Regions from separate parts of the Bradyrhizobium sp. STM 3561 genome, predicted to be linked through region 3. Evidence: predicted binding sites of a transcription regulator. Region 3 holds the regulator's gene; each other region holds the start of a gene.
The links. Region 3 encodes LexA, which represses DNA repair genes until DNA is damaged. Its sites were predicted from a motif close to TGTTCNNNNTGTGTTCNG; they were not measured.
Positions count from the first base shown of each region.

Region 1: the regulator LexA is predicted to act here: its motif matches at 1,405-1,422, upstream of P6U28_RS39675 (DUF3072 domain-containing protein).
Region 2: the regulator LexA is predicted to act here: its motif matches at 2,901-2,918, upstream of uvrA (excinuclease ABC subunit UvrA).

Region 1 is NZ_CP120696.1:55,320-59,978, reverse strand. It holds gene P6U28_RS39685 (DUF1236 domain-containing protein) at 49-621, shown strand; gene P6U28_RS39680 (hypothetical protein) at 812-1,162, shown strand; gene P6U28_RS39675 (DUF3072 domain-containing protein) at 1,136-1,354, opposite strand; gene P6U28_RS39670 (hypothetical protein) at 1,547-1,741, opposite strand; gene P6U28_RS39665 (hypothetical protein) at 1,765-1,929, opposite strand; gene P6U28_RS39660 (hypothetical protein) at 1,966-2,133, opposite strand; gene P6U28_RS39655 (DUF2243 domain-containing protein) at 2,483-2,992, shown strand; gene P6U28_RS39650 (hypothetical protein) at 2,964-3,128, shown strand; gene P6U28_RS39645 (NUDIX hydrolase) at 3,187-3,621, shown strand; partial or broken gene P6U28_RS39640 (SIR2 family NAD-dependent protein deacylase) at 3,672-4,521, shown strand; gene P6U28_RS39635 (hypothetical protein) at 4,546-4,659, opposite strand, start outside.
Region 2 is NZ_CP120695.1:3,001,589-3,006,247, reverse strand. It holds gene uvrA (excinuclease ABC subunit UvrA) at 1-2,805, opposite strand, end outside; gene P6U28_RS14045 (outer membrane protein) at 3,079-3,831, opposite strand; gene P6U28_RS14040 (outer membrane protein) at 4,069-4,659, opposite strand, start outside.
Region 3 is NZ_CP120695.1:3,107,565-3,112,223, reverse strand. It holds gene P6U28_RS14595 (hypothetical protein) at 1-39, opposite strand, end outside; gene lexA (transcriptional repressor LexA) at 592-1,293, opposite strand; gene glp (gephyrin-like molybdotransferase Glp) at 1,469-2,680, opposite strand; gene P6U28_RS14580 (hypothetical protein) at 3,230-3,433, opposite strand; gene P6U28_RS14575 (HAD family phosphatase) at 3,590-4,213, opposite strand; gene P6U28_RS14570 (alpha-hydroxy acid oxidase) at 4,243-4,659, opposite strand, start outside.

The DNA of each region.
Region 1 (4,659 bases), on a different replicon from region 3:
GGAACGGCGGCGTGACGCACGGGTTGGCCAGTCGCAACGGAGCGATGCATGATGGCCGCAAATCTTCCCCGCGACGAGCAGAGAGATGGTACCCGCCAGGTGATGATGTGGGGATCGGCGCTCGCCGCGATCCTGTTCGTCGGATTTGCGGTCTGGTTTGCAGTGCCCCAGATATTCGGGATGACCGATTATCTCGGCCGCCCACCGACGGGCGCAGACAGCAACGCGCCCGCAACCACCGTCGGTACGGGAGTTCCGACGCAGCGCGAGGCGATCAGCACAACTGCGAAGCAGGATCCCGCCGGCGTCGAGGAGTCGTCGGGCAAGCGCGCGCGGCAAATTCAACAGAGCACTGCGCCTGCGACAGTCTCCGATCAGCAGCGCCAGCAGCTTCGCTCGATCATCTCGTCCGCGCAAGGGCCCGCGATGGATCGTCCCAATTTCGAGATGATGGTCGGCACATCCGTCCCGCAACAGACCAAGACCGCTGACCTGCCGCCTGAAGCCACGCAGGTGCTCAACGGATTCTGGGGCGATCAGTATTTGCTTGCGGGCAAGGATCTCGTCATCGTCGATCAGCATTCCCGGCGCGTCGCCGCCATCATCGCCAATGTGCGATGACCCTGTGCATCTCAAGGCTCACGATTACAAATCCGCAAAATGATTGAAACGCGATGTGCGTGAACTATCTCTGTGACAGGCGGCAGCGTAACAAGCCGCCCTTCAACTGACCCGGCCAACAGCCCCAGACCGGGCCCTTCTTATTCCCTTATGATCTGGCCTTGCCTCACCGGCCTCAGAGGCGCTGACGATGGCTGCCCGCACCTATGACCACCAACGCTGGTCGGAAGACGACGACCGCCTGCTTCGCACCATGTGCGAAACCGGAAAGAGCCTGACGTTGATGATCGTGAAGCTGAAACGGCCAATTGCGTCGATCAGGTCCCGTGCCATCGAGCTTGGGCTTTGCCTTCCCGGCACTCGCATTGGATTGCGCGCAAGCGCAAGCGGTCCGCGTGATCGGCAAGCCTGCCGCGTGCATCAATTCGCGTATCAATCAATTTTGCATTCATCCTGCGCCGATCTGCGCAGGCGCTGCCTGATTCAGCGATATGCCGGATGCTGGCGGCTCTGGTCACGACCCGCCAGCTCTGCGCCGTGAAGGGCGCTCCAGGCCCGCCGCATGCTTCATCTTCTCGATAAGTTCGGAGGCTTCGGCCTTGGTCAGCTTCTCCTTTGGGACGGGCTTGTGGGCCTGCTCCGCCAGCGTGGCGAGATAGGATTCCTGCGCGCCCGTCATCGGATCGTCGCCGGACACCCAATCTTTCGGGTCCTTCTGCGTGTTGTCAGCCATGACGAATCTCCTTCTACAAATCTCCCTTACCAACGTTGGTCTCGGCTCTCAGTTCCCTTTTTGTTCTTTTGCTCTTTCTCAAAGAAATTTGTTCTTTCTGAAAGAAAGAAGAGTCGAAGTTCTTGGGAGGACGTTGGCAGAGCATCGTCTCCACACGCCGCACGGCTGCAGGGTTGTTAACGTCGCTCAGGATCAGGATGCCGGTTTGTCCGGCGTCCAGTCGAGATCTGCATAGTCGTGGGGGATTGGGTCGGCCGAACAAGGCAGCGCGGGCTGGCCCCCGGGGTGCTCGACCAGCCCGGCCTGCTCCGCTTTCTCCAGAGCTTCCTTTTTGGTTGGAAACGTCCGGCTCAGCTTTTCCTCGTCCTTGAACAAAGCGTATGCCATGGCAGCCTCGTTTCTGTCCCCCGCTAGGCCATTTCCCTGAGACTGCTCAGTATGGCGAGATGCCGCTGGATGATCGGAAGGGACATCTGCGCGACCTGCTGCTCCTTCGGATTGCCGCCAGACCTCAGGTAGGAATTGTTGAGCGCCAGCAGTTCGTGATGGCCCCGAATCTGTCCTTGTACATACATCCGGTCGAACGGGCCCGAGGGCGTGGCCTGAAGCCGTCAACATGCATGGTCCGGCCGCAGGGGCGCGGAGCCTGGGGCGGCGCCGAGCGCGCTTGCCACCTGCACCTGTTCTGCAATCTCCGCGTTCGCAAAGTTGATAACGCCGGGATTGCCAGTGCGGGTCAGCGCGAGCTGACTCGTTTGCATGGCGAACGCGCCGCCCATGAGGTCGGCGGTCCTGAAATCCTCTGCGGATTTGTCCGGGCCTGAACGGCGCAGGTCGAAAGCCCGAGCCCTCCGAGGGCAAGTAGGAATGATCTTCTCAGCATGTTCATCTCCGCGTGTGAGCGACAGACGCTTCGCTACGTTGAACGTTCCTATCGACCGATCAAGATGACGGCGCGGCGCTGGCTCTCACCGTGGAGCACTCCTCCATTTAACGCATGTTAGTGGCGAGCCCGCAGGGTCACGAATTTCAATCGTCTGCGCAACGCATGTAGCTTGCCGTAGGAACGGCGGCGTGAAGAACGCCTTGTCCTTGCTTTCACATCGCGGTCCCAGACGAGTTCATCAGATGCTACACAGCAGACCAGCCGGCTTTCCCACATCCGCAGGCGTCCTTCTCGGACTTGGCCTTGGCGCCTTCTTCGACGGCATTGTCTTCCATCAGCTGCTGCAATGGCATCATATGTTAAGCGGCTGGTATCCCCTTAACTCTCTCGACAACGTCAGGCTGAACACGACCTGGGATGGCATCTTTCATAGCGCGGCGTACGTTTTCGTGCTCGCAGGGCTTTATTCGCTTTGGCAGCGGTCGCGCGGCAGCGAGCCACGGTGGACAAGCGGGCAGTGTATCGGCGCCGTGTTGCTTGGATGGGGAATTTTCAATCTGGTCGAAGGCGTGGTCGATCACGAGATCCTCGGGCTGCATCGGGTGAACGAAGCGGTGCCCGAGGGACAGCGTATCTTCTGGGATATCGGCTTCCTGTTGTGGGGGGCGGCGATGATGGTGATAGGCGCCGCCATGGCGCGAGCTGGCGTACGGGAGGGCGTGCATGCTGAAGGTCGCCTACAGGTTCGTTAAGTACACACCACCAGTGGCGGTATACCTGATCTTCCTGCTGCTGCTCGCAATTGCGATAGCGCCGGCGCTTCGCATCGTCATGTTCGGCTTGTCGCTGGACGATCTCCTGCAGTTGCATTGCTTTGCCGCCTTCTGACCGGCGCAAAGGAACCACGGCTTCTGCGAATCGCTTATCACTTCACTGGAGGCGCTCAATGGGCAAGAAACAATTCGCCGCTTTGCCGTTTCGTGTGGACAATTCCGAGTTGCACGTGATGCTGATCACGACACGGCGGAAGCGGCGGTGGAGTGTCCCGAAGGGATCGCCTATGCGCAACAAGGAGCCGCATCATACGGCTGCGCTGGAGGCGTGTGAAGAGGCCGGCCTGATCGGAGTCGTGGCAAAGCGCGCGCTTGGCAGCTTCAAGCATCGCAAGCGGAAGGGTGAGCGCAAGTGGACCTTGAACGTCGCAGTCTTTCCCATGAAGGTGCATGGTCAGGAGCGCTGGTGGCCGGAGAAGGGCGAGCGGGAGGCTATCCGGGTCCCGGCGGAAACGGCCGCCCGTCTGGTGCACAAGGCGCAGCTTCGTCGATTGATCAACCGCTTCGCGGCGCAGACCGGGAAGAGCACGCCCATCCTGGCGGGGTGAGAGGCACCCCTGTTATAGGAACGCGCCGCCTGCACATTCATTCCCTTTGGATGAACAAGCCATTAGCAGGACTCGTCGCTGAGCAGCAGTCGCCGCATGACGTGCTTGCCGCTGCCATCCGGCGGCGCCGCGCCATCCTGTTCGTCGGCGCCGGAGTCTCGATGGCGGTGGGATTGCCATCGTGGCACGCTGATCGAGCATCTGCTGGATGATCTAGGTCTCGAAGGCGACGTCATCGAGGGAATGCACGGCGGATATCAGATGCTGGCGGAGTATTACCGGTTAAAGCGCGGCGGCATCGGCCCGCTCCGCAGCTGGCTCGACCGCAACTGGCGCGTCGATCCAAACAGGATCGCGACGTCAGAGCTCCACCGGACTATTGTCGAGCTCGACTTTCCCGTCATCTACACGACGAACTACGACTGCAATCTCGAGACTGCCTTCGATGTGCTGCAAAAGCCCTACGCGAAGATCAGCAATGCGAAGGAGATCGCGAGTGCGGCGACCGGCGTCACCCACATCATCAAGTTTCATGGCGACTTCGACGATGATGCCTCGCTGGTCCTGACCGAGACCGACTTCCTCAACCGCCTCGCGTTCGACTCTCCGCTCGACGTCCGTTTTCGCGCTGATGCCCTGGGAAGCACTCTGCTGTTCATCGGATACAGCATGTCGGATCCGAACATACGGCTGCTGCTGCACCGGATCTGGCAGACATGGGAGGAGTCCGGGCATCGCCAAGATCGGCCGAAATCCTTTGTGTTCGTCGCGCAGCGCAACCCGGTGCAGGAGGCCGTGCTGGCGAATTGGGGAATCACGACGATTGCGCCGCCGGAGGGAATGGCTGCCGACGAAGGTCTCAACCGCTTCCTGCTGGATATCCGCCAACGTCTGGCATAAAGCCGTGTTGCTCCGCGGTGGGATTCATGGCCGGCGGACGCTGCAGATTCCATTTGGAATGCAGGTCATCGTCGCGGCCTGTTGCATGTCCAGAAGCCCTGCCTGCCATCGCTGCGCCATGGCTGTTGCCGAGAGGTC
Region 2 (4,659 bases), 110 kb from region 3:
GGCGGTCTTGATGACTTCGAGATTGTGCTCGATGACGACGACCGTGTTGCCCTGCGCGACCAGCTCGTGCAGCACCTCCAGCAGCTTCTTGACATCGTGGAAGTGCAGGCCGGTGGTCGGCTCGTCCAGGATGTAGAGCGTGCGGCCAGTGGCGCGCTTGGACAGCTCCTTGGCGAGCTTGACGCGCTGGGCTTCGCCGCCTGAGAGCGTGGTGGCCTGTTGGCCGACATGGATGTAGTCGAGGCCGACGCGGTGCAGGGTCTGGAATGTCTCGCGCACGCGCGGCACCGCCTTGAAGAACTCGGCGGCTTCCTCGACGGTCATGTCGAGCACGTCGGCGATGCTCTTGCCCTTGAACAGCACCTCCAGCGTCTCGCGGTTGTAGCGCTTGCCCTTGCAGACGTCGCAGGTGACGTAGACATCGGGCAGGAAGTGCATCTCGATCTTGATGACGCCGTCGCCCTGGCAGGCCTCGCAGCGGCCGCCCTTGACGTTGAAGGAGAAGCGGCCGGGCTCGTAGCCGCGCGCCTTGGCTTCGGGAAGACCCGCGAACCATTCGCGGATCGGCGTGAAGGCGCCGGTGTAGGTCGCGGGGTTGGAGCGCGGGGTGCGGCCGATCGGCGACTGGTCGATGTCGATGATCTTGTCGATGTGCTCCAGGCCCTCGATGCGATCGTGCGGCGCGGCACCTTCGCTGGCATTGTTCAGCTTGCGGGCGATGGCGCGGTAGAGCGTGTCGATCAGCAGCGTCGACTTGCCGCCGCCGGAGACGCCGGTGACGCAGGTGAACAGGCCAAGCGGAATCTCCGCCGTGACGTTCTTGAGATTATTGCCGCGCGCGTTCACCACCTTGATGGTGCGGCGGTGGTTCGGCGGACGCCGCTCCGGCACCTCGACCTCGAGCTCGCCGGTGAGATACTTGCCGGTGAGCGATTTCGGGTTGCGCATGATGTCGGCGGGCGTGCCTTCGGCGACGATGTTGCCGCCATGCATGCCGGCGCCGGGGCCGATGTCGAGCACGTAGTCGGCGAGGCGAATGGCGTCCTCGTCATGCTCGACCACGACCACGGTGTTGCCGAGGTCGCGCAGCCGCTTCAGCGTATCGAGCAGGCGGGCGTTGTCGCGCTGGTGCAGGCCGATCGAGGGTTCGTCGAGCACGTAGAGCACGCCCGTCAGGCCGGAGCCGATCTGCGAGGCCAGGCGAATGCGCTGGCTCTCGCCGCCGGACAGCGTGCCGGAGGAGCGCGACAGCGTGAGATAGTTGAGGCCGACGTCGAGCAGGAAGGTGAGGCGCTCGCGAATCTCCTTCAGGATGCGGCCGGCGATCTCGTTCTGTTGCTTGTTCAGCGCCTCGGGCACGCCCGCGAACCACTCGCCGGCCTTCTTCACCGACAGCTCCGAGATCTCGCCGATATGCTTGCCGCCGACCTTGACGCAAAGCGCCTCGGGCTTCAGGCGGAAGCCATTACAGCCCTCGCAGGGCACGTCGTGGAAGTACTTCGCCAGCTCCTCGCGGGCCCACTCGCTTTCGGTTTCGCGGTAGCGGCGGTTGATGTTGGTGATGACACCCTCGAACGGTTTCTTAGTGTCGTAGGAACGCACCCCGTCTTCATAGGAGAACTTGATCTCGTCCTCGCCCGAGCCGTAGAGGATCGCGTTCTGCGTCTTCTTCGGCAGATCCTTCCACTTGGTGTCGAGCGTGAACTTGTAGTGCTTGCCGAGCGCGGTCAGCGTCTGCACGTAATAGGGCGATGACGATTTGGCCCAGGGCGCGATCGCGCCCTTGCGCAGCGTCAGATCCTTCTCGGGGATGACGAGATCCTCGTCGACATGCTGCTCGACGCCGAGGCCGCCGCAGGCGGGGCAGGCGCCGTAGGGATTGTTGAAGGAGAACAGGCGTGGCTCGATCTCGGGAATGGTGAAGCCGGACACCGGGCAGGCGAACTTTTCCGAGAACAGGATGCGCTCGGGGCCGCTCTTGTCGTGGATCTTGGCGGTCTTCTTTTTCTCTTTCTCTTCGGCGGGCGCGGCTGCGGGCGCATCGGCGAACTCGACGACGGCGAGGCCCTCGGCGAGCTTCAGCGCGGTCTCAAAGCTCTCGGCGAGGCGCTGGCCGATGTCGGAGCGGACCACGATGCGGTCGACCACGACGTCGATGTCGTGCGGGAATTTCTTGTCGAGGCTTGGGGCTTCCGCCAGCTCGTAGAAGGTGCCGTCGATCTTAACGCGTTGAAAGCCCTTCTTGAGCCATTCGGCGAGCTCTTTCTTGTACTCGCCCTTGCGGCCGCGCACGACCGGCGCCAGCAGATAGAGGCGGGTGCCTTCGGGCAGCGCCAGCACACGGTCGACCATCTGCGAGACGGTCTGGCTTTCGATCGGCAGGCCCGTGGCGGGCGAATAGGGCACGCCGACGCGGGCCCAGAGCAGGCGCATATAGTCGTAGATCTCGGTCACCGTGCCGACGGTGGAACGCGGGTTCTTCGATGTCGTCTTCTGCTCGATCGAGATCGCCGGCGACAGGCCGTCGATCTGGTCGACGTCGGGCTTCTGCATCATCTCCAGGAACTGGCGGGCATAGGCCGACAGCGACTCGACGTAGCGGCGCTGGCCCTCGGCATAGATGGTGTCGAAGGCGAGCGAGGATTTGCCGGAGCCGGAGAGGCCGGTGAACACCACCAGCTTGTCGCGGGGAATCTCGACGTCGATGTTCTTGAGGTTGTGCTCGCGTGCGCCGCGGATCGTAATTGCGCGCAGGCTGGAGCCCGCGTTCTGTTGTTGGCGCTTCGCCCTGATCACTTCGTCCATCCCGCTGGTCCCTCAAGGAATCCAAAGACGCGCGATCGCGCCAATGCAAAGGCGCGCTTCGCCCGGAACCGGGATCGGCGCCGATGGGTATGGCAGCGAACGTAGGAAGAACGGCGGAGGATTTCCAGTGGGACTTGCGAATCGTCAACGGATTGTTGGCGCGCTGGCGGCATCTGGCAGCAAGCGGGCGCGGAACTGCACCTCAACAGCCCGCCGCAACAAAAAGGCCGGCGCGAGGCCGGCCTTTCGTGGCGATGTGACGTCGGTCAGCGATCAGTACTTCGCGACGACAGGGCCGCCGAAAGTGTAGTTCAGGCGGACGGTGCCCATGTCGACGTCCTGCTTGATACGATCGGTCCGGTCGTTGATGCCAAGCACAGTGAAATTGAGGTTGCGGCCGCCCATGAACAGGTGGTCGTATTCGATGGCAACGGACCAGTTCGGTGCGAAACCGAATTCGAGGCCGGTGCCGACCGCACCACCCCAGCGGGTCTCGCTTGCGCTGTCGACGACCACGCCGCCCAGAAGGCCGTTATATTTGGCGTGCGTGACCGCGGCGCCGCCCTTCACGTACCAGAGCACGTTGTTCCAGGCATAGCCGACCTGGCCGGTGAACAGGCCGATCGCATCGATTTTGGTCTGATTGACGACCGGCGCGAATGCGGCAAGCGGGCTCGCATTCGACCCCTTCAGATTGGCCCAGTCTCCTTGAGCTTCGAGCCCGAACACCCAGTTGGCCGCCTGCCAGCGATAGCCGACCTGACCACCGACGAGTCCACCGGTCGCGTTGTGACAACCTTCGGACACGACCGGGATTGGCGCGCCGAGCACAGCATTGAGATCCCAGCAATTGCGGCTCGAGGCACCACCGCCGTTGATGCCGAGGTAGAAGCCGCTCCAATTGTACATCGCGACTGGCGCGAGCGGAGCTTTGGTGTAGGGGCGGGCCGCCAAATCGGCTGCCGAGGCCGGTGCCAACGCGCTGAGCGCGAACAAACTGGCCGAAGCCAGCAAAAGCTTCTTCATATCCATTCCCCAGTTCCGTTTCCATTCCGGCCTTCCGGAGAGCGGAAGAGCAGCGGACCCTATGACTCAAGTAACGCCGTGACTTTAGACCATCGAAGCCAAAGGTTGTGTCTCCCTGGAGCCACATCTCGGCGAAAACGCTGGGGGCGGGCTGGCGTATTGCTACGCGCCTGAAAACAACAAAAAGGCCGGCGCGAGGCCGGCCTTTCGTAACGCGGGTAGCGTCAGAGACGCAGCTCAGTACTTCGCGACGATCGGGCCGCCGAAGTGATAGTTCACGCCGACCTGCACGGTGTGGAAGTTGAGCGTGCCGGTAGGAATGGCGCCCGAGAAGTAGGTCTCGCCGCCCAGGCTGCGATAGAGGTACTCGCCCTTGACCGACCACTGCGGAGCGAAGAACGCCTCGACGCCCGCACCAACGGTCCAGCCGGAGTGGAACTTGCTGTCGGAGACCGAGAGGGCTCCCAGGCTGGCGGTGAGCTTGTTGTCGATCCAGGCGTAACCACCGGTGCCGTAGAACAGCACGTTGTTGACAGCCCAGCCGATGCGGCCGCGCACGGTGCCCATCGCGTCGGTCTTCGAGGTCAGCGAGGCCGGGACGCCACCGACGCCGGGGACGAAAACCACACCTGCAGCCGTCGCGCTGACGTCGGCCCAGGCGCCATCGGCCTCAACGCCGAACACCACGTTGCCGGTCTGCCAGTTGTAACCGGCGGTGCCACCGACGAAGCCACCCTTCATCTTCGGGTCGCCCGAAGCGTTTTCCCACGCGCCGCCGCCGACGATACCGAGGTAGAAGCCGGTCCAGTTGTAGACAGCAGCGACCGG
Region 3 (4,659 bases):
AGGGCGCGTCGCGACGGCATGCAGGCTATAGTCACACATCGGGTGCTCCTCATGCGAAGATAGCAAGCCGCACCTCTCTTGGAGGCGCAGGCCTCTATCAGGGTGAAGCATACAACGTTCTGCTCGGTTGTGGGCAAATCTGCGGCTGGGCTTCGCGAGCCGCGATCACATTATCTTTCCCGGATTCGATAGGAACAAAGCCGACGCCTGTGCATTCGAACGGCGCCAATGTCAGCGCCCCGCGGGTGCTGACCGGCTCGCTTATTGCCGGCTCGATTGCGGAGAGCTGCGCATCACATTCCGCGCGTCGCGAATTCGTACTGGCTCGATTGCTTGCGCACATGGCGGTGCGACTGTGTGGCAATGGCCTGCGACGCTGATGCTGCGATCAGCGCTGCAATGATTGTCCATGAAACATCTGGCGGGTGGCGTCTCCTCGAAGCTGTGGCCGCGAAGCGATGTTGCTTCGTGCGGCGTGCCGAGGATCTCGCACCGGAAAAAGGACCGGATAGTCTGAGCAGAACCGGAAAGACCATCCAGCCAGAGCGGAAAATGATCCGCTCCAAGAGGTGTCCAACGACCGCAGACCGCTCAGTACTTCCGGTAGAGCCCGATCAGCTTGCCCTGAATCTTCACGCGGTTTGGCGGAAGAATGCGGACCTCGTAGGCGGCATTGGCTGGCTCGAGTGCGATCGAGGCGCCGCGGCGGCGGAAGCGCTTGAGCGTGGCCTCCTCGTCATCGATCAGCGCCACCACGATGTCGCCGGTATCGGCGCTCTCGTTGCGCTGGATCAGCGCCATGTCGCCATCGAGGATGCCGGCCTCGACCATCGAATCGCCGCGCACTTCGAGAGCGTAGTGCTCGCCCGCGCCGAGCATGTCGGGCGGTACGCTGATGGTGTGGCTGCGGGTCTGCAACGCCTCGATCGGCGTGCCGGCCGCGATGCGGCCCATCACGGGCACCGCGACGGGACGCTCGCCCTCGTCAACAGGCGGGCTGGAGCTCGCGCGCACCTTGCCGAGATTGCCCTCGATGACGCTCGGCGTGAAGCCGCGGCGATTGCCGGCAGCGGCCTGGAGTTCGGGCAGCTTGATCACCTCGATGGCGCGGGCGCGGTTGGGCAGGCGGCGGATGAAGCCGCGCTCCTCGAGCGCAGTGATCAGGCGATGAATGCCTGACTTCGAGCGCAGGTCGAGCGCATCCTTCATCTCGTCGAAAGACGGCGGCACGCCGCTTTCCTTCAGACGTTCGCTGATGAACCGCAGAAGCTCGTATTGTTTGCGCGTCAACATCTCGACCAAAGTCCCCCGGTTGATGTCGTTCGATTCCGAGACGATGAATTCAGCGATAAGCCGCTACATCCTCGAAACAAATCATGAACGGACACTATATGTTCGATATGTGTTCCGCAACTGCTTAATTTACGGTGAACGGGGCAAATCTCGCGGAATGCGTGTTCCGTGCAGCTCAGACGGGGAGCCGCAGCACCTCGCAAGGCGTGCCGGCCTCGGCCTTCGGCGCGAACGGCGCGCGTACGAGAAGTACCTGTGCCGCAGCGAGATTCGCAAGCAGAGAGGAGTCCTGATGGCGGACGGGAAGGGCGACGAGCGTGCCGTCGCCGCGCAGTTCCAGTCGCGCACGCAGATAATCCTCGCGCTGGTCATTGGCCCCGAGATCGCGGCCCAGCACGGCGCATTCGCGGCGATGATGAATCACCGAACGGCCTGACAGGGCGCGAATCAGCGGCACCATGAACAGGAAGGCGCACACGTATGATGACACGGGATTGCCGGGCAGGCCGATCACGCGCATGGCGCCGAGCCGTCCGTGCATCATCGGCTTGCCGGGCCGAATCGCGATCTTCCAGAACGCCATCGAGATGCCTTCGCCCTTCAGCGCCTGCTGAACCAGATCGTGATCACCGACCGATGCGCCACCGGTCGTGATCAGGATGTCGGCGCCGCTCTCGCGAGCGCGGCGGATGCCGGCGGAAGTGGCCTCCAGCGTGTCGGCGGCAACGCCGAGATCGATGGTCTCGGCGCCCTCGCTGCGGGCGAGCGCGTGCAGGGCATAGCCATTGGAATAGACGATCTGGCCGCGACCGGGCGCGGTGCCCGGCATCACCAGCTCATCGCCGGTGGCAAGGATCGCGACCCTCGGACGGCGGCAGACGGCGAGCTGCGGATGATTCATCGCAGCGGCGAGCGCGAGATCGCGCTCGGTGAGACGGGTTCCTTTGCGCAGCAGCACGTCGCCCTCGCGGAAGTCGACGCCGGCGGGACGAATGTGCCGTCCGGGAATCGCGGCTTCCTTGATCATGATGTGCTTGCCGTCGGCGACCGTGTCCTCCTGGATCACGACCGCATCGGCGCCGTCGGGAATAACGCCGCCGGTAAAGATCCGCACCGCTTCGCCGACGCCGACCGTTCCCGCGAACGGACGGCCCGCTGCGGCTTCGCCGATCACCGCCAGTCTGGAATCGATCGTTGCCGCGTCTGCCGCGCGCACGGCATAGCCGTCCATCGCCGACATCGCTTCCGGCGGCTGCGTGCGCCGCGCCGCGACGTCCCGCGCGAGCACGCGATGGTAGGCGGCGTCGAGGGCGACCGTCTCCTCGGCCAGCGGCTCTGTGCCTGCGAGCACGGCGGCAAGCGCGTCGGATACCGGCATCAGGGCCACGGCGAACTCCCGCAACAAATCGAACAAATCGAAGGACTCGGTCGGCAAAGTTCTAGCCGAGCGGAGGGGCTGAAGCAAAAGACCTCCTCAACCCGGCGAAAAGCCACACTTCCTTTCCGCACTGGCTGTCGATGACAAAACTGCTCGAAAAGGCACTTCAAGCCGTGCGGCGGCTTCCTGCGGATAGCCAGGACGAGATTGCGTGTTCGATATTGGCTTTGATCCTGACGTCGAAGCCCCGTTCCGCCGCTTCGAGCGAAGAGGCGCAGGTTCACGGAACGCGCGACCCACGATCTGATTAGCATTGCCGATTATGTTAGGGAGCACAGCCCGTAAGGCGCGTTGCGATCCTTGAATCGCTTCAACCGGCTGGACGAAAAGGCTGGCGAAATCGTCATTCTCACGATTCAGCATCCCGCACGGGAACGCGAGCACTCGGATGCCTAAGGTGGCTCAAGTCCGCCGCGGCATGATCCGGAAGGCGAGGCAGACCGGCACGAGGACGGCCATGGCGAGCACGAGAAGGACGAGCGCCACGGCCAGCATCGGTCAACGCTCCGTCGGATCGTCCGGACTGACGTCCGCGACGTCGGGCGCCCTGGGACCTTGATCCTTGTCGGGCAGCGGATCGGCCTGGGATTTCAGGTCGGCGGCCTTGCTGATCAGCTTGGCGGAGAGGTCAGAATCCGAGGTGGTTCTGGCGAATTCGAGCAGGAGCGAGGCTTGCTTGGTGAGATAGGTCTTGCCCAGCACGTCGATCAGTCCAATGTAGAAGTCCCAACGGACTCATGAGTCCGATGGGTGGTATTCCGTTCCCGGAACTCTGTATAAAAATGCACAAAGTGATTGGGTTCCTCATCGCGTGCAATTTAGTTTCGGGAACTGAGCACGAACCGGGCCTCCCGCGGCTCAGATACCCAGCGCTTTCAATGCGTTTCCGACGTCACGCGGCGAGGTGACATGCACGGTCTTCAAGCCGCGCGCCCGCGCTCCCTCGACGTTCTCGGCGAGGTCGTCGAAAAAGACAATGCGATCCGCCGGCACCCCGATCGCCGCCACGACGTGATCGAAAGCCTCCGCGTCCGGTTTGCGCAGTCCGATGCTGGACGACAAATACAGCTCGCGGAAATGGCCGAGCAGGCCGGCGTATTCTTTCGAGAAATAGTCCACATGCGGCCGATTGGTGTTGGAGAAGGCGTAGAGCGGCATCTGCTTCGCCGCGCGCGGCAGCAGCTCGGCGATATCTGGCATCTCACCGGCGAAGATCGCGTTCCAGCCTTCCAGGAACTGCGCGTCCGAGATGCCGATTCCGAGCGAGGCACGCAGCGAGGCGAAATAGTCCGCGTCGCTGATCTTGCCCATCTCGTGCAGCCGGTAGGCCTCGTCACGCACATAGCGCGCGACGATGGCCTCGGGCCGGCAGCCCGCATGTCCCGCCCAGCAGGCGATCGCCTTGGAGAAGTCGATGTCGAGCACCACGCGCCCGAGGTCGAACAGCAGCGCATCGGCGCTGCCGGGAGAGAGTGATGTCATTGCGTCCTTTTCACTTCAATATCGGCAACTCAGTAGCGATAGGGCTCATGGTCGAACAGCGGGAACGCGCTGAACACGCCGGGTGCGTTGGTGGCGGTCGCCGGATGCAGGCAGGATTTATCGATCTCGGCGAATGAGGTGGCGCCCAAGAGGCCAAGGCAGCGCAGCGCCTCGTCCTCCAGCAGCTCCAGCATTCGCGCGACGCCGCCTTCGCCGGCGGCCGCCAGCGCCCAGCACTGCAGCCGGCCGATGCCGACGAGGTCCGCGCCCGCCGCGATTGCCTTGACGATGTCGGTGCCGCGGCAAAAGCCGCCGTCGACCATGATCTTGGCGCGGCCCTTCACGGCATCGACGATCTCCGGCAGCACATGCATGGCGCCACGGCCGTGGTCGAGCTGGCGGCCGCCATGGTTCGAGACGTAGATCCATTCGACACCGTGCTCGAG